DNA from 4 places in the Streptomyces sp. NPDC055966 genome. Region 4 is predicted to be linked to each of the others. Evidence: riboswitches for the same ligand, from Rfam matches in the RefSeq annotation. Region 4 holds a riboswitch; each other region holds the start of a gene.
The links. A riboswitch is a leader RNA that binds a small molecule or an ion and turns the genes downstream of it on or off. The one in region 4 is predicted to bind cyclic di-AMP.
Positions count from the first base shown of each region.

Region 1: another riboswitch for cyclic di-AMP. It lies ahead of ACFC8N_RS09760 (M23 family metallopeptidase); the one in region 4 lies ahead of ACFC8N_RS29160 (NlpC/P60 family protein).
Region 2: another riboswitch for cyclic di-AMP. It lies ahead of ACFC8N_RS37325 (transglycosylase SLT domain-containing protein); the one in region 4 lies ahead of ACFC8N_RS29160 (NlpC/P60 family protein).
Region 3: another riboswitch for cyclic di-AMP. It lies ahead of ACFC8N_RS07380 (transglycosylase family protein); the one in region 4 lies ahead of ACFC8N_RS29160 (NlpC/P60 family protein).

Region 1 covers NZ_JBHJYK010000004.1:21,633-27,358, reverse strand. Annotated here, with positions in the region: gene ACFC8N_RS09785 (DHA2 family efflux MFS transporter permease subunit) at 1-820, shown strand, start outside; gene ribA (GTP cyclohydrolase II) at 843-1,502, opposite strand; gene ACFC8N_RS09775 (MarR family transcriptional regulator) at 1,612-2,148, opposite strand; gene ACFC8N_RS09770 (dihydrofolate reductase family protein) at 2,247-3,380, shown strand; tRNA gene ACFC8N_RS09765 (tRNA-Met) at 3,455-3,528, opposite strand; cyclic di-AMP (ydaO/yuaA leader) riboswitch at 3,857-4,025, shown strand; gene ACFC8N_RS09760 (M23 family metallopeptidase) at 4,033-5,058, shown strand; gene ACFC8N_RS09755 (aldo/keto reductase) at 5,133-5,726, shown strand, end outside.
Region 2 covers NZ_JBHJYK010000022.1:120,508-126,233, forward strand. Annotated here, with positions in the region: gene ACFC8N_RS37315 (outer membrane lipoprotein carrier protein LolA) at 1-854, opposite strand, end outside; gene ACFC8N_RS37320 (polyprenyl synthetase family protein) at 1,196-2,206, opposite strand; cyclic di-AMP (ydaO/yuaA leader) riboswitch at 2,821-3,001, shown strand; gene ACFC8N_RS37325 (transglycosylase SLT domain-containing protein) at 3,006-3,509, shown strand; gene ACFC8N_RS37330 (HAD family hydrolase) at 3,518-4,324, opposite strand; gene ACFC8N_RS37335 (FAD-dependent oxidoreductase) at 4,477-5,715, opposite strand.
Region 3 covers NZ_JBHJYK010000003.1:104,310-110,035, forward strand. Annotated here, with positions in the region: gene ACFC8N_RS07360 (exopolyphosphatase) at 1-528, opposite strand, end outside; gene ACFC8N_RS07365 (DUF501 domain-containing protein) at 525-1,067, opposite strand; gene ACFC8N_RS07370 (septum formation initiator family protein) at 1,125-1,601, opposite strand; gene eno (phosphopyruvate hydratase) at 1,724-3,010, opposite strand; gene ACFC8N_RS07380 (transglycosylase family protein) at 3,347-4,063, opposite strand; cyclic di-AMP (ydaO/yuaA leader) riboswitch at 4,068-4,242, opposite strand; gene ACFC8N_RS07385 (transglycosylase family protein) at 4,425-5,528, opposite strand; gene ACFC8N_RS07390 (cytochrome P450) at 5,721-5,726, opposite strand, start outside.
Region 4 covers NZ_JBHJYK010000015.1:68,933-74,658, reverse strand. Annotated here, with positions in the region: gene pcrA (DNA helicase PcrA) at 51-2,555, opposite strand; cyclic di-AMP (ydaO/yuaA leader) riboswitch at 2,767-2,939, shown strand; gene ACFC8N_RS29160 (NlpC/P60 family protein) at 2,947-4,146, shown strand; partial or broken gene ACFC8N_RS29155 (hypothetical protein) at 4,235-4,507, shown strand; gene ACFC8N_RS29150 (hypothetical protein) at 4,485-4,838, opposite strand; gene ACFC8N_RS29145 (NlpC/P60 family protein) at 5,314-5,726, shown strand, end outside.

The DNA of each region.
Region 1 (5,726 bases), on a different contig from region 4:
GCGCGACGAACCGGACGCGGCGACGCGTGCCGCCGCCCGCCTGGACGTCCCCGGCCTGCTGATGCTCTCGCCGGGTCTCGCCCTGCTGCTCTACGGCCTGGCCCGGGGCGGCGAGGGCGGCGACTTCACCGCCCCCGGCGTCCTGCTGCCCGCCCTCGCCGGTGCCGCCCTGACGGCCGCCTTCGTCCGCCGGGCGCTGACGATCAGTGCACCTCTCCTGGACCTGCGGCTGCTGCGCGACCGCACCTTCGCCGCGGGCATCGCCACACTCGCGCTGTTCACCTGCGGCTACTTCGGCTCGGCGCTGCTCGGCCCGCTGTACTGGCAGCAGGAGCGGGGCCTGAGCGCGACGGCGGCCGGGCTGCTGGGCGCCCCGACCGGGCTTGTCGTCGGTACGGCGATGCAGCTCGCGGCGCGGTGGGTCGACTGGGCCTCGCCGCGCCGGCTCGTCCCGGCCGGCATCGCGCTCGCCGCCCTCGGGATGGCGCTGCTGGCCTGGCAGGCGGGCGTGCCGGGGGTCGCGACCTGGCGGTTCGTCGCCTCGGCCATGGTGATGGGCGCCGGCATCGGCATGGTGCTGATGCCGACGACGGCGACCGCGAGCCGGGACCTGCCCGTGGACCGGATGCCCGCGGCGAGCACCGCGCTCAGCATCAACTCCCAGCTCGGGGCGTCGGTGGGCACGGCGGTGCTGTCGGTGGTGCTCGGCGCGGCGGGCCAGGATCCGGCGGGCTTCCGGATCGCCTACGCGGTGGCGGCGGGCCTGCTGGCCCTCTCCGCTCTGCCGGCCCTGCGCCTCCCCGGCCGCCGCCGGGCGTGAGGCCGGCCCGTGGTCCGCTCCCTCAGCCCGCGGTCCGCTCCGTCAGCCCCGTCCGCTCCGTCAGCTCGGCCAGCGGCAGCGTGTGCTGGGTCTGGAGGACCTTCGCGCGCAGGTAGCGGACGTTGTGGGCGGTGGTGAAGACGCCGGTCGGCACCCGGTCCCGGACGACGACGCCCAGCGACCTCAACTGCTCTGCCTTGTCGGGGTTGTTGGACAGCAGGTCCAGTTCGCCGATGCCGAGGGCGGCGAGCATCTGCGCGGCGGCGGTGTAGTCGCGGGCGTCCTCCGGCAGGCCGAGCGCGGCGTTCGCCTCGTAGGTGTCGAGGCCCTGGTCCTGGAGGGCGTAGGCGTCGAGCTTGTTGTAGAGGCCGATGCCGCGGCCCTCCTGGCGCAGGTAGAGCAGCACACCGCCCCGGTCGGCGATGCGCTCGACCGCCTCGCGCAGCTGGGGGCCGCAGTCGCAGCGGGCCGAGCCGAAGACGTCGCCGGTGAGGCACTCGGAGTGCAGCCGCACCAGCGGTACGGAGCCCGGGGCCGGGTCGCCGAGGACGGCGGCGACGTGTTCCTGGCCGTCGGCCAGGCCGTGGAAGGTGACGAGTTCGGCGTCGACGCTGTAGCCGTCGTGGAAGCGCAGCGGAACCCGGACGCGGGCGCGCGGCGTGGCGGCGGGGGTGTCGGGCATGCGGGTCCCTCCAGAGGCGGCTGCTTCAGATTTGAAGCAGTAGTACACAGGGGACCCTACCCCATGCTTAAAAGTTAAAGCAATTGAATTCGGGAGCGACTCCAGCGATTCACGAGGAGGCGGGCGGCGGCTGGGACGACGAACACGACGACCGGCGCCGCCACGGCACATCCCCCGTCCCGGCCTCGGCGTCCTCGTCCTGCAGTCCCCGCGCGACGCTCGTGAAGATCTCCTCCAGCTGCCCCACCTGCGCGGGCGTCAGCCGGTCGAAGAGGGTGCTGCGCACGGTCTCGACGTGCCCGGGCGCCGCGCGCTCCAGCACGGCCATCCCCTCGTCCGTCAGTACGGCGATGCTGCTGCGCCTGTCCCAGCGGCAGTCCTCCCTGCGCACCAGCCCGTCCCGCTCCAGCCGGGTCACCGCGTACGTCAGCCTGCTGCGCGTGATCTTCACCGTCTCGGCGAGATCGGTCATGCGCAGCCGTCGCTCGGGTGCCTCGGAGAGGTTGGCCAGCACCGAGTAGAAAAGGTGGGGCATGCCGGCGTCCTGCTGGAGCTGCCGGTCCATCGCGTCCTCCAGGAGGTGGGTCGCGGCCATGTACGCGCGCCAGGCGCGCTGCTCCTCGGGGCTGAGCCAGCGGGTCGTCATGCGGCCAGTGTAGGTTTGTTTCAAACTTGAACCAAGATCCCGGCTTCGCGGACCCGGACTCCGCAGACCTCGCAGACCTCGCAGGGAGAGTGCGCCCGATGTCGTACCCGTATGTGCTGCTGTCCGCCGCCGTCTCGCTCGACGGCTACCTGGACGACACCGGCCCCGAGCGCCTGCTGCTGTCCGGCCCGGCTGACTTCGACCGGGTCGACGAGGTGCGGGCCGCGTCCGACGCCATCCTCGTGGGCGCCGGCACGATCCGCGCGGACAACCCGCGACTGCTGGTCAACTCGGCCGAGCGCCGCGCCGCCCGGGTCGCGGAGGGCAAGCCCGCATACCCCCTCAAGGTGACCGTCACCGCCTCCGGCGACCTCGATCCGGCCGCGAGGTTCTGGCACACCGGCGGCGCGAAGGTCGTCTACACGACCGACGCCGGTGCCGAGCGCGCCGCACGGCTCCTCGGCGACAGCGCCGAGGTCGTCCCGCTCGGCCCCGGCCTCGACTGGCCGGCGCTCCTGGAGCACCTGTACGTCGTGCACGGCGTGCGGCGCCTGATGGTCGAGGGCGGCGGCACTGTCCACACCCAGCTCCTCCAGCAGGGCCTCGCCGACGAACTCCAGCTGGTCCTCGCCCCTCTCCTCGTCGGTGACCCGGCCGCCCCGCGCCTGTTCGGCCCGGGCGGGTACCAGGCCGGCCGCCTCCGCCTCACCGAGACCCGCCGGATCGAGGACGTCGTCCTCATGCGCTACGAGCCCACCGCTCCCGGCACCGGAGCCGCCCCGGTCGCCGCTGACCGCCACTGGCTGCGCATCGCCTGCGAACTCGCCGCGCTGTGCCCGCCCTCGGAAACGGCGTTCAGCGTCGGCGCGGTGGTCGTCGCGGCCGACGGCACGGAGCTGGCGCGCGGCCACTCGCGCGAGGGGGGCGACCCCGTGGTCCACGCGGAGGAGGCGGCGCTGGCCAAGATCGACCCGGCCGACCCGCGGCTGGCCGCCGCCACGGTCTACAGCAGCCTGGAGCCGTGCGCCCGCCGCGCGTCCCGGCCCGTGCCGTGCGCCGAGCTGATCCTGCGGGCGGGAGTGCGCAGGGTGGTGACGGCGTGGCGCGAGCCGGACACGTTCGTGGAGGCGGCCGACGGGAGCGGGGTTCTGGCGCAGGCCGGGGCCGAGGTGGTCGTACTGCCGGAGTACGAGGCGCGGGCCAAGGCGCCGAACGGGCATCTGCTGCGGTGAGCCGCCGCGCCCCTTCGGGGGCGCGAAACACTCAGGGCCCGGAATCCACTGGATTCCGGGCCCTGAGTCTTCAGTAGCGGGGACAGGATTTGAACCTGCGACCTCTGGGTTATGAGCCCAGCGAGCTACCGAGCTGCTCCACCCCGCGTCGTTGTGTCTCAAGAGTACCCCATGCGAAGGGGTGCTCGCACACCGCTTGATCGCGGGGCCCGCTGCCCGGTGATTCCGGGGCCCGCCGTCATGACGTCTTCACCGACGGTGACCGAGCGACCGCCGTCCGCATAACATCTGAGACACCATCAAAAACGCCGAGACCCCTGAACCGTGGCCAACTCGCCCGATTTGATTTTGTATTGGCGTATGTGTCCGGCCGGAAAGCATTAACGATCAAGCCGAACGGCTTGGAAAGTGCCTCGCGGGTCTATTAACGTTCGATAACGCAGCGCGGTCGTCCCAGCCGTCACAAGAGGCGGCTCCGTGCGCACGCGCCGAATCCCGCGAGGGAACCGGGGAACCACCACCTTGGGGTGAATCACGCGGACGCCGACGTGAACTCACTGAGTCCACGCCCGGTATACGCGCGTAGGAGACCTTCCTGCTCCGAACCCGTCAGCTAACCCGGTAGGCGACGGAAGGAAAGGAGTACGCCCGCGTGGCGTCCAACCGGCTTGCCCCCGAAGCCCCGTCCATACCGGCGTCCGACGAGCCCGAACCCTTCGGCTACGGCTCCTACCACGCCGAAGAGGGCACGTGGGAGGAGTGGAACCCCACCGAGGACTCCGTCGACCGGGTCCGCGGCCGGCACCGGGTCGCCAAGCAGCGCAGCGGCTTCGCCCGCAGCTCCACCGTCCTCGGCGTCGGCGTCGTCGCCGCCGTCGGCGCGGGCGGCATGGCCAGCGCCCACACCGGCAAGCCGCCGGTCTCCATCTCCCTGCCGGACTCCGTGAGCCACCTCTTCGAGGGCGGCTCCACCGAGGCACCGAAGTCCACCACCGCCACCGGGCTCTCCGACGTCGGCATGCACACCGAGAGCGGCAGCAACGGCGACGCCGGCGAGGCCCTGCGCAACCGGATCATGGCCCAGGCCGAGCAGCAGCGGAGCAAGGCCGACAGCCGGGCCACCGCCGCCAGGCTCGCCACCGCCGAGCAGCAGACCGCCGACGCGGCCGCCAAGGCCGAGAAGGACGCCGCCGCCAAGGCCACGGCCGCCAAGGCCACGGCGGAGGCCGACGCCGCGAAGGCCGCTGAGGCCAAGCGCCTGGCCGAGCTGGCCAAGCAGTACACGCTGCCCGTCGTGTCGTACACGATCACCGGCACCTTCGGTCAGCCCGGCGCGATGTGGTCCTCCGGCTACCACACCGGTCTCGACTTCGCCGCCCCCACCGGCACCCTCATCAAGGCCGTCCACGGCGGCACCGTCACCCAGGCCGGCTGGGCCGGTGCCTACGGCTACCGCACCGTCCTGACCCTGGACGACGGCACCGAGCTGTGGTTCTGCCACCAGTCCTCGATCGGCGTCTCGGTCGGCCAGAAGGTCTCGACCGGCGACGTCATCGGCCGGGTCGGCGCCACCGGCAACGTCACCGGCCCGCACCTGCACCTGGAGGTCCACCCGAACGGCCAGGCCACCGCCATCGACCCGGCGCCGTGGCTGCGGGACAAGGGCCTCAACCCCTGACCCGTCCGACCCTCCGGGTGATCGTGGCGCCGGTGGCGGAATGAGATCATCCGTCGCCGGCGTTGACGTGAAGCATGACTTCCTTGCGCACACTCGGCAGTTCGGATCTCCAGGTCTTCCCCCTCTCCCTCGGCGGCAACGTCTTCGGCTGGACCGCCGACGAGGAGACCTCCTTCGCCGTGCTCGACGCCTACGCGGCGGCCGGCGGCAACTTCATCGACACCGCCGACGCCTACACCGCCTGGATCGAGGGCAACAAGGGCGGTGAGTCGGAGACGATCATCGGCAAGTGGGTCAAGGCCCGCGGCAACCGCTCCGATGTCGTCATCGCCACCAAGGTCAGCCAGCACCCCGAGTACCAGGGCCTGTCCGCCGCCAACATCAAGGCCGCCGCCGACGCCTCCCTGCGCCGCCTGGACACCGACTACATCGACCTCTACTACACCCACTTCGACAGGCCCGAGGTCCCGGTCGAGGAGATCATCGGCGCCCTCGACGAGCTGGTGAGGGCGGGCAAGGTCCGGCACATCGCCGCCTCCAACATCAGCGCCGAGCGGCTGCAGGAGTCCCTCGACTTCTCCGCGCGCGAGGGCCTGGCCCGGTACGTCGCCCTCCAGCCGCACTACAACCTGGTCTCCCGCGACACCTACGAGGGCGGGCTGCAGGAG
Region 2 (5,726 bases), on a different contig from region 4:
TTGGGCGGGGTGAAGGTGAACGTGGAGGCGGCCGGCCTGGCGAAGGAGACCTCGGTGAAGCCCGCGTCGACGACGGCGGCGCCGCCGCTCTTCGGGGTCAGCGTGAACTTCAGCGGCATGCCCGTCTTCGCGTCGACCGCGATGCTGATCGCGCCGACCGTGGTGCCCGACTGGCGCGGCTTGATCAGCAGCTTGTAGGCGGCGCGGCCGGCGACCTGCTCGGTGCCGTCGACGGTGACGGACGTGGTGCCGTCCACCGCCTTCAGCGCCTGGTCGGCGAAGTCCTTCGGCGTGGCCGGCGGCTGCTCGGCCCTGCGGTCCTTGCCCGTCTCGGGGGAGGTGCTGTGGGAGACGGAGTTGGTCTTGCTGTCGTAGCCCCAGACGTTCGTGCCGTCGTGGATGAGGCTGTACTCGGAGCCGCTCTCCAGCAGCGAGATCTTCTGCTTGTCCGGGCCGTCGGCGGCGACGCGCAGCGTGTGCGTGCCGGAGACCAGCTCGGTGAGCTTGGCCTGCGGGTCGGCGGAGGAGCCGGCGCCGGCGCCCTTGCCGGCCCCGGAGGCCAGGCTGCTCTCCAGGCCGCCGAGGTTCGGCAGGCCGAGGTCGGTGCTGATCTTCACCGTGCCGGACAGCTGCTGCACGTCCGACTTGGCGATCTTGTCGATGAGCTGCTTCGCGGTGATCTTGGGCAGGTCCGGGTCGCCCGAGGCGGCGAGCGCCGGGACCAGCCCGATCGTGGCCGCCGCCACGCCCACCACCGCGACCGGGACCGCGTAACGCGCGGCCTTGCGGCGTCCGGCGTGCGGGTTCTCGTCCCGCGCGACGTCCACCGCGTCATCGGATTCGTACGGTGCCATGTGTGCCTTACCTCCGTCGTCGGCGGCGGCTTTCCTCACGCTGGTCCACCCTGAGCCGCCATTCTCACCCGAATCGGTGAGGAGTGGTGATGTCCGTGTTCCCCATCTCACCAAATCGGCCATGAGGAAGCGTCAGACCACGGAGCCAACTCCGTGTACGCCTGCGGTATGACACGTAGGGGCGGCGACCACCGGGACCCCTAGGGGCCGGGCCCGGTCGCACGGATGCCGAAGGGCGCCGTACGGCCGTGTGCCATATCGCGGACACGTCAGCCACTGTCAGCGGGGACGAGCCGGTAGGCCGTCGCGGGCCGGCACGCCGTCGTGGGTGGCCCGGGGCCTCAGCCCGCGCGGTGCACCACCGCGTCGCACAGCTCCACCAGAGCCGCCTTGGCGTCGCAGTCCCGCAGCGGCGACAGCGCGGCCCGGGCCTCCTCGGCATAACGCACGGTGTCGCGGCGGGCCTGCTCCAGCGCGGGGTGCGCGCGCAGCGCGGTCAGGGCCTCGGCGTGCCGGGCGTCGTCGGTGAGGTCGGAGTCCAACAGCTCGCACAGCGCGAGGTCCTCGGGCAGCCCCAGCCGGGCCGCGCGCTCGCGCAGCCGGAGTACGGGCAGCGTCGGGATGCCCTCGCGCAGGTCGGTGCCCGGGGTCTTGCCGGACTCGTGCGAGTCGGAGGCGATGTCCAGGACGTCGTCGGCGAGCTGGAAGGCGACGCCGAGCCGCTCGCCGTACTGGGTGAGGACGTCGACGACCGTCTCGTCGGCGCCCGACATCATCGCGCCGAACCGGCACGAGACCGCCACCAGCGAGCCGGTCTTGCCGCCGAGCACGTCCAGGTAGTGCTCGACCGGGTCGCGGCCGTCCGAGGGGCCCGCGGTCTCCAGGATCTGGCCCGTGACCAGCCGCTCGAACGCGAGGGCCTGCACCCGGACCGCCTCGGGCCCGAGGTCGGCGAGGATCTGGGAGGCACGGGCGAAGAGGAAGTCGCCGGTGAGGACCGCGACGGAGTTGCCCCAGCGGGTGTTGGCGCTGTCCACACCGCGCCGCACGGCCGCCTCGTCCATGACGTCGTCGTGGTACAGCGTGGCGAGGTGGGTCAGCTCCACGACGACGGCCGACGGCACGATGCCCGGCGCGTAGCGGTCGCCGAACTGCGCCGCGAGCATCACGAGCAGCGGCCGGAACCGCTTCCCGCCGGCCCGTACGAGGTGCTGCGCGGCCTCCGTGATGAACGGGACCTCGCTCTTGGTGGCCTCGAGCAAGCCTTCCTCGACAGCCGCCAATCCGGCCTGGACATCGGCTTCGAGAGCCTGGTCCCGCACGCTCAGCCCGAACGGCCCGACGACGGTCACGAGGGGTCTCCTGTCTGCTGGTGTCTGCTGGCGATTACACGGTTTGTCGATAGGTCGCTGCCATCACTCAAGTCAGCGTATCCGGTCCTGTTTCGATCACCGATAGCGCCCACCGGTCCGGCCCGGGCGCTATTGGATCATGGCCGCTTTGTTTTCGATCAGATGGTAAGAACGGACATTCATCGACTTAACAGGACACCTTGCGCTTTGTCGCGAACCGAGGGGCGAGCGGAGTAACGGCTCCACCCTCACCCGCGGGCCATCTCACACCCACCCCTCACCCCATCCCTCGCCCACCCCCCTTTCCACGTCCCCCTTCACGACCGGCGCCACTCCGAGCGCGAGTCCCTGAAATCCGCTATGTCCCCTTTATGACTATTTGATACTTCGTGAGTTGGGTCACGGACGCCCATGTCCGCACACCGGCCGCCGAACCGCCCGTTCTCCTTGCCCGGCGCGCGAGTTGAGGGTTGGCAACCGCAAAGGATCAAGCACCACATAGGGTGCAGTTCAAGGTCAAACAGGACGTTGTGTGATTCCGGCACTTGTTCCCGACATGTGCTCTCGCATACGTTCCGGCTCGCTGGGCGGACGCCGAATCCTGCCGCCGCCCGCACAACCATCCGCGAACTCATTCGTACGGCAGGAGCGGGGGACCCAGGTAAGTCGCCGGACCGGTCGGCACACGTCGCACCGGAACGGCTAGGGGTGAAGCCGCGCCTTCTCGCGAAGGCACGGCCGGGCACCTCCCCGCCCGAACCCGACAGCTCACCTCGCAGGCGCCGGAGAGGAACTCCCCATGTCTGCTGCCGCTCAGCACAGCCGTACCCGCACCAGCCGTCTCATGCGCACCCTCGCCGTCGCCGGCACCGGTGCCGCCGTCCTCGCGATGCCGCTCATCGGCGCCACCAGCGCCTCCGCCGCCACCAGCACGCCCTCGACGGCCGCCGCGACCACGTCCCTCGTCCACACGTCCGGGTACACGAACACCCTCGACGGCTGGATCCGCGAGTCCCTCTCGATCATGGCCCAGAAGGGCATCCCCGGCTCCTACAACGGCATCTTCCGCAACATCATGCGGGAGTCCTCCGGCAACCCGCTGGCCATCAACAACTGGGACTCCAACGCCGCCGCCGGCATCCCGTCCAAGGGCCTGCTCCAGGTCATCGACCCGACCTTCCGGGCCTACCACGTGACCGGCACCGCGTTCGACCCGTACGACCCGGTCGCGAACATCACCGCGGCCTGCAACTACGCCGCCGCGCGCTACGGCTCGATCGACAACGTCCACAGCGCGTACTGAGACACCGGTCAGCCGGTCGGAAACAGTCTTTCGAGGACGACGGCGACGCCGTCGTCCTCGTTCGACATGGTGATCTCGTCGGCCACCGCCTTCAGTTCGGGATGCGCGCCGGCCATGGCGACCCCGTGCCCGGCCCAGTCGAACATCGGGATGTCGTTGGGCATGTCCCCGAAGGCCAGCGCCTGTCGGGCACCGACGCCGAGCCGCTCCGCGGCGAGCGCCAGCCCGGTCGCCTTGGTCACCCCGGACGGCTGGAGCTCCACGGTCCCCGGCCCCGACATGGTGACCGTCGCGAGCGAACCCACCACCGCGCGCGCGACGGCCGCCAACTCGTCGTCGGACAGGGCGGCATGGCGCAGCAGCACCTTGCTGATGGGCTTGTGCCACAGGTCGTCGCGCCGGTCGACCCGCACCGAGGGCAGGGTCGGGTGCGGCATCCGGTAGCCGGGCTCGATGAGCGTGAGCCCGTCGACGCCGTCCTGGTCGACGGCCGCGTAGACCTGCCCCACCTCGGCCTCGATCTTGCCGAGCGCCTCCTCGGCCAGTTCCCGGTGCAGCCGGACCGACCAGAGCAGGCGCCCGCCCCCGGCGTCGTAGACCTGCGCGCCCTGTCCGCACACCGCGAGCCCCGCGCAGCCGAGGCGCGCGAGCAGCGGCCGTACCCGAGGGGCCGGACGGCCCGTCACCACCAGATGCCGGGCACCGGCCCGCGCCGCCCGCGCGAGCGCGGCGAGCGACCGGTCGGAGACCGTGTCGTCGCCCCGCAGCAGCGTGCCGTCCAGGTCAGTGGCGATCAGTGCGTATGCGGCTGCCATGATCAGAGAATACGGACGCGGGGCCTGTCCGACTCACCTTGCCGTACTGCGTACTTACGTGCTCATCACCCCCAAGTGGCGCCCGCCGTCGGCCTGATGACACTGTCGGGGTCCCCTGTATGCCGTCGCCGTCCCCGGATGCGGCCGCTTCGTCAGCCGTGGGCCGCCGCCAGGTGCTTCGCCAGTCGCGGCGAGGCGAACTCCGTGCCGCACACGAAGCGCATCACCGGGCCGTACGACGCCGCCGCCGGCAGGCCGGTGAAGTACAGGCCGGGGACGGAGGAGACGCAGCCGGGGCCGAGCCTCGGCGCGCCGCGGCTCACGGCCAGCCGGGTGCGCAGGCCGTGGCCGAGGAAGTCCATCGCCGCGATGTCGACGCGGTAGCCGGTGGCCGCGATGACGTGGTCGGCGGCGAGCCGTTCCACGCCGTCGGCAGGGGTCTGCCCGCGCGGGCCGGTTCGGGAGCGGGAGAACGTGCGGACGGTGAGGACGGGGCTGCCGTCCGACGCCTCCGCGCGGACGATCCGCTCGACTTCCTGCACCTGTACGGCGCTGTCGAACCGCTCGCGCAGCCACCAGGCGCCGAGCGGTCCGAGGACGCGGCGGACCAGGTAGTGACGGGCGGCCTCGGGCAGGTGGCGGTAGGGGTGCGGGTAGTAGCTGAGCGCCCACAGCGACCAGGCGCGGCCGAAGGGGGATGCGGGGCGCAGCCTCGGCTGCTCCCAGGGCGGGGCGCCGAAGGCGACCCGGCCGCGGCCGCGCGCGACCACGCGCACGCGTGCGCCGGCTTCGGCGGCGAGCGCGGCCGTCTCCAGCGCGGACTGGCCGGCGCCGACGACGATCAGCTCCCGGCCGGCGAACCGCCCGAGGTCGTGGTGCTGGGAGCTGTGCGAGAGCGGTCCGGTGGCGGAAGGCCCGTCGGGTGCCGCGCCCGCGAGTTCCGGCGGAAGGTGGGCGAGGCCGGACAGGCCGGTGGCGACGACGACCGCGCGCGCGGTGCACAGCTCTCCCGAGTCCAGCTTGAGTTCGAAGCCGCCGCGCGCGTCACGGTCGACGGACACGACCCGCACCCGCTCCAGGCCGGGCAGCAGCTTCTGCTGGAACCACTCGCCGTAGGCGACGAAGGTCTCCACCGGGATGATGTCCTCGTCAGCCACCAGGCGGCGGATGCCGGCCGCGTCGCAGTAGTCGGCGAGGGTGTGGCCGGGCTGCGGGCAGTCCAGGCTCGACGCGGCGGGTGTCGACTTCAGGAGCATGCCCTCGGGCATGTGGGCGCGCCAGCTGACCATGGGGTCGCCGAAGACGCGGACAGGGATGCCGCGCGCGCGGAGATGGGCGGCGGTGGACAGGCCGAACGGCCCGGCCCCGATGACTGCAACCGGTCGAGTCACGAAGTCCCTCC
Region 3 (5,726 bases), on a different contig from region 4:
GCCGTGCACCAGGTGCCGCTCCGTCATCCGCACACAGCCGACGTCGACCGAGCGCGCGGCCCGCACGTGCTCCTCGCCGACGACGAACTCGGTGGAGCCGCCGCCGATGTCCACGACCAGGTACGGCCGGGCCAGGTCGGCGCGGCCGGTCAGCTCCTTCGTGGCACCGGTGAAGGAGAACTCGGCCTCCTGGTCGCCGGTGATCACCTCCGGTTCGACCCCGAGGATGTCCAGCACACCGCGCACGAACTCGTCGCGGTTCTCGGCGTCGCGGGAGGCGGAGGTGGCGACGAAGCGGAGCTTCTCGGCGCCGTGCTCCTTGATGATCGCGGCGTACTCGCGGCAGGCCGCGAAGGTCCGCTCCAGCGCCTCGGGCGCGAGCCGCCCGGTGCGGTCGACGCCCTGGCCGAGCCGCACGATGGTCATCCGGCGGTCCAGGTCGACCAGTTCACCCGTGGCCGGGTCGCAGTCCGCGACCAGCAGCCGGATGGAGTTGGTCCCGCAGTCGATGGCGGCGACACGCGTCACTTCTCGTCCCCCTCGGTGGTGGCCTCGGTGGGCGTCACGCACGCGCCCTTGCGCCACCACTCCGGCAGCATCGCCAGCGCCTCGTCGCCGAGCGGGTTCACGCCCGGGCCGGCGGCCAGCGAGTGGGCCACCAGGACGTGCAGGCACTTGACCCGGTCCGGCATGCCGCCCGCGCTCGGGAAGCCCTTCAGCTCCTCGATCTCGTCCCGGCGCCGGATGTAGTCCTCGTGCGCGGCCCGGTAGGCGGCGGCCAGTTCCGGGTCGGCCGCCAGGCGCTCGGTCATCTCCTTCATCACGCCGTTGGCCTCCAGCGTGCCGATGGCGGAGGACGCCTTCGGGCACGTCAGGTAGTACAGCGTCGGGAAGGGCGTGCCGTCGGGCAGCCGCGGCGCCGTCTCCACGACGTCCGGCTGGCCGCACGGGCAGCGGTGCGCGATGGCCCGCAGACCCCGCGGCGGGCGGCCCAGCTGCTGCTTGAAGGCCTCGACGTCCGCGTCGGTGGGCTCGGTGCGCGAAGTGGGCGGCGGAGGGGTTTCCATGACTGCTTTCAGAGCGGCTTTCTCAGAAGGGGCGGTGGATCGGGGCGTGCTGTCGGTTCACTGGTCGGAGGCGTCGGACTTGTCGACCCCGTCCCAGACGTTGGCGTACCAGGGCCGCTGGGCGGCCTTCAGGTCGGCGCGGGACTGCTTGGCCATACCGGGATCGACGACCGTGTACCCGGTCTCCCCCGGCATCACATAATGCAGCCGCCGCCGGATCTCCTGCTCGGCGTAGGCGTCGTCCTGCCAGCGTGCCTTGAGGTCGCGCAGCTGCTCGACGCGCTGCTCGGCCTGTTGCTTCTGGCGCTGGAGGTCGGAGATCTGCGCGCGCTGGGAGACGTACTGGCGCATCGGGTACGCGAGCGCGACGATCATCGTGCACAGCACCAGCACGAGCAGCGCCGCGCGCCCGGTGAGCCGGGAGCGGCGGGCCTGCCGCTTGGTCTGGGAGCGGTAGACCCGGGCCGCCGTCTGCTCGCCGAGCAGCCGCAGCCTGGTCGCGGTGGAGAAACGGTCCCGGTCCCTCGCGGCCATCTGGCTCTCGCCTCCCCTTGCGCTGTGCCTGGCACGCCTCACACGTGCGTACGTCCCCGGACACGGTACGGGACCGGTACGGGGACGTACGTACGACTGGCTAGGACTTACCTCTTAACGGCTCAGCCCTTGAAGCGCGGGAAGGCGGAGCGGCCCGCGTACACCGCGGCGTCGTCGAGGATCTCCTCGATGCGCAGCAGCTGGTTGTACTTGGCGACGCGCTCGGAGCGGGCCGGGGCGCCGGTCTTGATCTGGCCGCAGTTGGTGGCGACGGCCAGGTCGGCGATGGTGACGTCCTCGGTCTCGCCGGAGCGGTGCGACATCATGCACTTGAAGCCGCTGCGCTGGGCCAGCTCGACGGCGTCCAGGGTCTCGGTCAGCGAGCCGATCTGGTTGACCTTGACCAGCAGGGCGTTGGCGGTGCCCTCCTCGATGCCGCGGGCGAGGCGCTCGGGGTTGGTGACGAACAGGTCGTCGCCGACGAGCTGGACCTTGTCGCCGAGGCGGTCGGTGATGACCTTCCAGCCGGCCCAGTCGTCCTCGAACAGCGGGTCCTCGATGGAGACGAGCGGGTACGCGGAGACGAGCTCCTCGTAGTACTCCGTCATCTCGGCGGCGGAGCGCTCCTTGCCCTCGAAGAGGTACTTGCCGTCCTTGTAGAACTCGGAGGCGGCGACGTCGAGCGCGAGGGCGATCTGCTGGCCGGGGACGTAACCGGCCTCCTTGATCGCCTCCAGGATGAGGTCGAGGGCGGCGCGGTTCGACTCCAGGTTCGGGGCGAAGCCGCCCTCGTCGCCCAGGCCGGTGGACAGGCCCTTGGACTTCAGGACCTTCTTCAGCGTGTGGTAGACCTCCGCGCCCCAGCGCAGCGCCTCGGAGAAGGACTCCGCGCCGATCGGAGCGATCATGAACTCCTGGATGTCCACGTTGGAGTCCGCGTGCGAGCCGCCGTTGAGGATGTTCATCATCGGCACCGGCAGCAGGTGCGCGTTCGGGCCGCCCAGGTAGCGGAACAGCGGCAGGTCGCTGGCCTCGGAGGCGGCGTGGGCGACGGCGAGGGAGACGCCGAGGATGGCGTTGGCGCCGAGGGAGCCCTTGTTGTCGGTGGCGTCCAGGTCGAACATGGCCTGGTCGATCAGGCGCTGCTCGGTGGCGTCGTAGCCGACCAGCTCCGGGCCGATCTGCTCGATGACGGCGAGGACGGCCTTCTCGACGCCCTTGCCCTGGTAGCGGTTCGGGTCACCGTCGCGCAGCTCGATGGCCTCGAAGGCACCGGTCGAGGCGCCCGACGGAACGGCGGCACGACCCGTGCTGCCGTCGTCGAGGCCGACCTCGACCTCGACCGTGGGGTTGCCTCGGGAGTCCAGGATTTCCCGGGCTACGACGACGTCGATGGACGGCACGAGCATCTCCTTCTTGGATGTGACGCTGGAAGTGCGGGGCGGTGTGCCTTGCGGCTGCGCCGTGCGACTAGAGCCTAACCGTCTCCGGGGGATCGGCCCGCGACCGACCGCCCCGTGAACGCGGTGGGACATGCAGACGGTACCCATTGTTCACCCTCGGAACAAAGGGGGCTGTCGATGAGGCCCGGCTGAAGAGCGGGGAAACAGAAAGCCCCGTCCCGGCGCGTACGGGGGAACACGCGCCGGGACGGGGAGCCCGTGGGGACGGGGGTGACCCTCACGGGGTCCTCGGTGTGGGGGGTGGGGATGTGAGGGCGCTGTGCGTCCGGCCGGAGCCGGATGTCACTTCAGGTGCAGCTGCTGACCGGGGAAGATGAGGTCGGCGTTGTCGACGATGTCCTTGTTCAGCTGGAACAGCTTCTGCCAGCCGCCGGCGACGTGGTGCTTCTCGGCGATGGAGCTGAGGGTGTCGCCCTTGACGACCTTGTACTCGCCGTCGCCCTTCTTGACCTTCTTGCCGGTCGGGGTGGTGACGGTCTTGCTCGCCTTCGGGGCCGTGCGCTCGGTGGAGCGGGTGGCGGCCTGCTGGTCGGCGGAGCGGGTGGTGGCGCTGCCGGAGGAACCGCTGCCCGCCGAGCCGCTGCCGGTGGAGCCGGAGCCGGTGCTCGGGGCGGAGCCGTTGTACGGGGCGGAGGACAGGCCCGTGCCGCAGACCGGCCAGGCACCCTTGCCCTGCGAGGCGAGGACCTTCTCGGCGACGGCGATCTGCTGCGCCTTGGTGGCCTGGTTGGCGGTCGAGGCGTAGGCGGTGCCGCCGTACGCGGCCCAGGTGGAGGCGGAGAACTGGAGGCCGCCGTAGAAGCCGTTGCCGGTGCTGATGGACCAGTTGCCACCCGACTCGCACTGGGCGACCGCGTCCCACTCGGAGGCGGTGGCGGCGGAGGCGTTGCCGGCCGCCATCAGCGGGGCGGCGACGGCGGCACCGGTGACACCGGCCAGCGCGACGACGCGGACGGCCTTGGACGGACGACGGTGCTTGCCCTTGCCGGAAAACAGCATGGATCGATCCCCTCACCGACGCCTGCGAGGTGAGCTGTCGGGTTCGGGCCGGTTGAGTTGCCCGGCCGCACGCCCGCTGTCGCGGGCCTGCGGCTTCACCCCAAGCCGGATCCGGCGTCAACTGCCGGTTCCAGCGCCTACCTTGGGTCCCCCGCTCCTGCCTACGGCGCTTGACGCGACGACTGTTCCCGGACGGCCGCTGGCAGGATTCGGCGTTGCGGCAGCCGGGGCTCGTGGTGACGAGCGGTCCTGACCGTAGACAGGCGATCGACGGAATTTCAAAGACGATCAGGGCTTCTGAGACTCATCCCACACTTTCGCCAAAACGGACATTAGCGATCAAGCGGGGCGCCAACTCGCCTTACTCCGCGTCCTTTTCGTTACCGACTTCCAGGGTCTGACCGGCGGTGATCTGGTTCGGGTCGGCCCCTATCACCTTCTTGTTGCCGTCATAGAGCGCGCGCCATCCGCCGTCGACACCGAGAGAGCCAGCGATGGAGGCGAGCGTGTCGCCCTCACGGACCGTATAGGTGTTCGTCCGGTGGCCCGCGTGGCGGCCCGAGGACGCGGCATCCTGACCGTTTGTCACGTTTTCGTCCGCACTTCCGCCGCGGTGACGTCCGCCACTGCTGAGCGCTCCCGTGTCGACGAGGCTCCAGGAACCGGTGCTCTGCGGGTAATTGTCCGACTCGTCGGTCCCGGGGGTGGCGCTGGGCGAGCTGTCGCCGCCCTGCGCGCCTCCGCCACCGGAGGACCCGATGGAGCCACCGGAACCGGATGTGCCCGCCTTGTCGCCCTTGTCGGACTTGTGGCTGCCTGCACCCTTGGAGCCGTGCGACGCGCCCGACTCCTTGCCACCCCCGTCACTCGCGCTCGGTCCGGGCGTGGCACCGGCATCCGAGGAAGCGTCCGCGCCGGAGCCGGACTTCGAGCCGGAGTGGGCGCCCGACCCGTCCCCGGAACCCGAGTCGGACCCGGACGAGTCCGACAGACCGGACGAGTCGGAACCGTTCGTCGATCCGGAGTCGCCACCCGAGCTCTTGCCGCTCCCGGAGTTCCCGACGCCCGTGTCGACCTCGACCGAACCCGAGTTGGAGGTCAGCCCGGCGGTCAGCGCGCACATGGTCCACGGCTTGGTGCCCTGGTCGGCGAGGATCTTCTCGGCGACGGCGATCTGCTGGTTGCGGCTGGCCTGGTCGGCGCTGTCGGCGTACTGCGTGCCGCCGTACTTGTCCCAGTCGTCCTGCGATATCTGGAGACCGCCGTAGTACCCGTTGCCGCTGTTCTGGCTCCAGGAGCCGCCGCTCTCGCACTCGGCGACCTTGTCCCACGTGGTGCCGTCGGCCGCGTGGGCGCTCGCGGCGCCGAGCAGCGGGATGGCGATGGCGGAGCCGGTCACGCCGGCCGCGACGAGGAGGGCCGGAGCCTGACGGGGGCGACGGTGACGACCGTTCCCGGTGAGCATGCGGAAGCCTTTCGTGCGACAGCAGGACCGGCGCGGCGGCGGACGGTGCCGGTCGCCACGCTGATGGGTGAACGTATCGGCACACGATCACTTGTCACAAGTTAATGCCGCGCAGATCACGTGAAGATCACAGGGTTGAATCCCTGTCATGTTTCGTTTCCCACGAGGCCGTTACGCCGGTTTCGCCCACCCCTACGA
Region 4 (5,726 bases):
TGACGGTGTGAGCCCCGCCGGTCCGGCGGGGCTCACACCTTCCACTGCTTCTACAGCTTCTCGACCGGCGCGTAGCGCAGCAGCAGCCGCTTCGGCTTGCCGTCGCCGAAGTCGATCGTCGCCTGGGCCTTGTCGTCGGCGCCCGCCACCGCGACGACCGTGCCGAGCCCGAACTGGTCGTGGGTGACCCGGTCGCCGACCGCCAGCGACACCGCCGGCTTGTCCGTCGTACGCCGCGTGGCGAACCCGGACGCGCCCGCGGCCGACGAGCGCGAGCGGGACGAGGACAGCGAGGCGGCGATCCCGGAGGCCGGGCCGGAGGAGACCGGAGCCGTCGCGCCCGTCCGCTTCCACTCCAGGTGCGCGGTCGGGATCTCCTCCAGGAAGCGGGAAGGCGGGTTGTACGACGGCTGGCCCCAGGCGCTGCGCATGGACGACCGGGTGAGGTACAGCCGCTCACGCGCGCGCGTGATGCCGACGTACGCGAGGCGCCGCTCCTCCTCCAGCTCCTTGGTCTGGCCGAGGGCGCGCATGTGCGGGAAGACGCCGTCCTCCATGCCGGTCAGGAAGACGACCGGGAACTCCAGGCCCTTGGCGGTGTGCAGGGTCATCAGGGTGATGACGCCGGCGCCTTCCTCGTCCTCGTCGGGGATCTGGTCGGAGTCGGCGACGAGGGCCACCTGCTCCAGGAAGTCGGCCAGCGTGCCCTGCTCGCCCTCCGCGCGCTCCTGCTCGAACTCCAGGGCCACGGCCGCGAGTTCCTGGAGGTTCTCGATGCGGGTCTCGTCCTGCGGGTCGGTGGAGGACTGCAACTCGGCCAGGTATCCGGTGCGTTCGAGGACGGCCTCCAGCACGGTGGCCGGTCCGGCGCCGGACTCCACGATGGTGCGCAGGTCCTCCATCAGCGTGTTGAACCGCTTGACCGCGTTGGTGGAGCGCGCGGCCATGCCGTACGCCTCGTCCACGCGCTTGAGCGCCTGCGGGAAGCTGATCTTCTCGCGCTGGGAGAGGGCGTCGATCATCGCCTCGGCGCGCTCGCCGATGCCCCGCTTGGGGACGTTGAGGATGCGGCGCAGCGGCACCGAGTCCTCGGGGTTGGCGAGAACGCGCAGGTAGGCCAGGACGTCCCGGACCTCCTTGCGCTCGTAGAAGCGGACGCCGCCGACGACCTTGTAGGGCAGGCCGACGCGGATGAAGACCTCTTCGAAGACACGGGACTGGGCGTTGGTGCGGTAGAAGACGGCCACGTCGCCCGCCTTGGCGTCGCCCGCGTCGACCAGGCGGTCTATCTCGTCGGCGACGAACTGGGCCTCGTCGTGCTCGGTGTCGGCGACGTAGCCGGTGATCCGGGCGCCCTGGCCGGCGTTGGTCCACAGGTTCTTCGGACGGCGGGACTCGTTGCGCTCGATGACCGCGTTGGCGGCGCTCAGGATCGTCTGGGTGGAGCGGTAGTTCTGCTCCAGCAGGATCGTCGTCGCGTTCGGGTAGTCCTCCTCGAACTGGAGGATGTTGCGGATCGTCGCGCCCCGGAAGGCGTAGATCGACTGGTCCGCGTCACCGACGACGCACAGCTCGGCGGGCGGGAGGTCGTGCTCGCCCGGCGGGGCGGCGACGTCCTCGGTGACGTCCTCGGCGGCGCGCTCGACGGTGCCGACCAGTTCGCGGACCAGTGCGTACTGGGCGTGGTTGGTGTCCTGGTACTCGTCGACCAGGACGTGCCGGAAGCGGCGGCGGTAGTGCTCGGCGACGTCCGGGAAGGCGCGCAGCAGATTGACCGTCGTCATGATCAGGTCGTCGAAGTCGAGCGCGTTGGCCTCGCGGAGGCGGGACTGGTAGAGCGCGTAGGCCTGGGCGAGGGTCTTCTCGAAGCCGTCGGCGGCCTGGGCGGCGAAGTCCTCCTCGTCGATCAGCTCGTTCTTCAGATTGCTGATCTTGGCGCTGAAGGACTTGGGCGGGAAGCGCTTGGGGTCGAGGTCCAGGTCGCGGCAGACCAGGGCCATCAGGCGCTTGCTGTCGGCGGCGTCGTAGATCGAGAACGACGACGTGAAACCGAGCTTCTTCGACTCGCGCCGCAGGATGCGCACGCACGCGCTGTGGAAGGTCATCACCCACATCGCGTGCGCGCGCGGGCCGACGAGCTGCTCGACGCGCTCCTTCATCTCGCCCGCGGCCTTGTTGGTGAAGGTGATCGCGAGGATCTGGCCCGGGTGCACGCTCCGCTCGGCGAGCAGGTGGGCGATGCGGTGGGTGAGCACACGGGTCTTGCCGGAGCCGGCGCCGGCGACGATGAGCAGGGGGGAGCCGGCGTGGACGACCGCGGCGCGCTGGTTGTCGTTCAGCCCCTCCAGCAGCGCCGCCGCGTCGAGTGCGGGGCGGGGGGCGCCGTCGCGGTAGTAGGAATCCCGGTCCGGCGGCACGTCGAACTTCCCGCCGAACAGATCGTCCGGAAGCGGCTCCGGAGCGTGATCGTCCTCGGGCGGCGGCGGAGGCTCCTCCTCGCGCCCGCGCGGGGGCTGGAGGTCCGCCAGGAAGCTGTCGTCAAAGAGGCTGCTCATCGCTCTCCGAGTCTAGGGCGCCCCACCGACAACCGGTCGCCGTCCCGGGAAGAAGACCGCGCGGGCGAAGGGGCGAACATCCCTTACCCAGCGGAATCACCCGATGACCCGGACGTGATTCCGGTCTCGGATCACGAAAATGTATCGGACATATCACGCACCAACCTTCACACTAGCCACACGAGTTGGCTAGGTTGCGGTCGGGCCGCGTGCGCGGCCCCCGCCGAGTCCGGCCCGTCCCGTACGGGGCACCCGGAGCCGGGGACCCACCGAACCTGGGGTGAATCGGCCGAATCCCGTCCGGGACGACGCCGTAGGGCAACCCTTCCGAACCACCGCCCGAACCCGACAGCTAACCCGGTAGGCGGACCATTGGAAGGAGTCGCCTCCCTTGGCGTCGCACCGCAAGCCGCGCCCCGGCGGGACCACCGCGGCGGGTATACGCACCCCCGCTCTCGCCACCGCCGCCCTCACCTCCATAGCCATGCTGTCCCAGACCGCCGAGGCCGCCCCGGGCACCGACCACAACCGGCCGAGCCTGGAGGAGGTGGAGAAGAAGGTCGACGACCTCTACCGGCAGGCGGAGTCGGCGACCGAGAAGTACGACGCGGCCAAGGAGCGCACCGGCAAGGAGCGCGGCCACGTCGACGCCCTCCGCCAGGAGGTCGCCCGCCGCACCGACAGCCTCAACAAGGCCCGCGAGGAGCTGGGTTCGTTCGCCGCGGCCCAGTACCGCACCGGCGCCGCCGCGCCGAGCACGGCCACCTTCCTGCTGGCGAACGACCCGCAGGACTACTTCGACCAGACCCAGCTGATGAACCGGCTGACCACGCGCGAGAAGAGCGCGGTCGACGCCTACATCGGCGATCAGGCCGCCACGATGAAGAAGCGGCGGGAGGCCGCCGAGAGCCTCCAGACGCTGACCACCTCGCAGCAGGACCTCCAGACGGCCAAGACGACCGTCCAGAAGAAGCTCGCCTCCGCGCGCGAACTGCTCTCGCAACTGACGGCCCAGGAGAAGGCGCGACTCGCGCAGATCGAACAGGCCAAGCAGCAGGAGGCGGCGCGCAAGGCGGCCGAGCTGGCGAAGCAGCAGGCCGCGGCCCGGGCCAAGCAGCAGAGCAGTTCGTCCGGCTCGTCGTCGTCCGGCTCCGGCGGGTCCACGTCCACGGGCTCGACGGGTTCCACCTCTTCGGGGTCCTCGGGATCCTCCGGCTCGTCCGGTTCGTACGACACGAAGGCCGAGAAGGCCCTCGCCTTCGCCCGCGCCCAGATCGGCAAGCCGTACGTGTGGGGCGCCACCGGGCCGGGCTCCTACGACTGCTCGGGCCTGACCCAGGCCGCATGGAAGGCAGCCGGCGTCGCGCTCCCGCGCACCACGTACGACCAGGTGAACGCCGGCACCACGGTCTCCCTGGCGGACGCGCGCCCGGGCGACCTGATCTTCTTCTACGACGACATCAGCCACGTCGGCCTCTACATCGGCAACGGCATGATGATCCACGCCCCCAAGCCGGGCGCCTACGTCCGCGAGGAGTCGGTGTACTACGGCGGAGAATCGATCATCCACAGCGTGGTCCGCCCGGGCTGATCTCCGCACCGGTGCCCACGCGCGCGTACCGGCGTTTCCCGGCCACGCGCGCGTACCGGCTGTTCTCGCGCCTCGGCTCCGCGTCCCGGACCTGGCCTGGTACGTCGTCCTGCCGGCGGCCGAGGCGGCGCGGCCCCGGCCCGGCTACGACGTACGGCGGTGGTCGACGGTGTTCCCGATGGGGATGACGGCGGCTGCGACGCTTTCCGTCGCGGCCGCCGTGCGACTCCCGTGGCTCCGGTGGCCGGGGCGGGTGCTGGTGTGGGTGGCGGTGGCGGCGTGGCTCGCGGTCGGCGCCGGAGCGGTGCGCGCGGCCCGTACGGCGGGAGGGACGGCCGTCAGGTCCACAGGACGGCGATGAAGATGTTCGCCATGGTCAGCAGGCCGACGACGCCGAAGGCACCCTTCTCGACCTTCTCCTCGTCGCGCTTGACGTAGACCAGGCCGAGGATCACGATCAGCAGGGCCAGCTTCAGACCGATCTTGATGGTGTTGATGTGGTGGTCACCGGCCTGGTTGAGGCCGACCAGCACCACTCCGGTGACGAGCATGGTGAGCGCGCCGTGCAGCATCCCGGGGACGAAGCGGGCCGTGCCCTGGCCCATCGCCTTCATCTGGGTGAGGAAACCGCCGAGCAGCGCCGCGATGCCGATGATGTGCAGGCCGACGAAGAGATGGATGAGTACGTCCATGAGGCCGGAGCCTAATCAGGGCGATGCGGTCCCTCGCCACCGGGCCCTGGCACAGCCGTCCGCACCCGGCCGTCCACCGCTGCGGATCTTGCATATATGCGGCCCATAGCACCTCACGCCTCCCGCCTGTTCCGCTTTCCGCGCATCGGTCACCACGCCACGTGAAGGGGACGACTCCGGACCGGCCGCACGATCACGTACGGTCACCTACCGATCTGTCGACGCCAGTTCCGTACACTGCGTTACCTACCCGTCACACTCCGGCCTAGCGTCCTCCCCCAGGTGACCGGCTCCCCATCACCGCCCGGGCCAGGGGCGGCGGCCGGGCACCACCGCCGAGAAGGGTCCGGCGGCGGCCCGTTCCCCCTGTGCGGGCCACCGCCGGACGCAGGCACCGCTGGGCCGGACCGCACGGCCCACGGACCGCTCGGCCGTCGGATCGTGTCGAGTCGCACGGAAGGACGTGACAGTCCAGGTGGCAGCGCACCGCAAGCCCCGGCAACGCCCGATCGGCCCCACGGCCCGGACCGCTGCCACGCTCGCCCTGACGGGCGCGGCCACCGCGACGGGCTTCGGCGGTTCGGCGCACGCCGAGCCCCCGCCGACACCGGCACAGGTGAAGGCCAGGGTGGACGCGCTGTACCAGCAGGCCGAGGCCGCGACCGAGAAGTACGACGGTGCCAAGGAGGCGGCGGACAGCACCCGGCGCAGGCTCAACGCCCTGCGCGACGAGACCGCCCGCAAGCAGGACGGCCTCAACTCGGCCCGGGAGGCGCTCGGTTCGTTCGCCACGGCGCAGTACCGCGCCGGCGGCTTCTCCCCCGCCTGGCAGCTGGCCCTCTCCGACAACCCCGACCGGTACCTGGCCGACGCCGCGTTCGCCGAGCG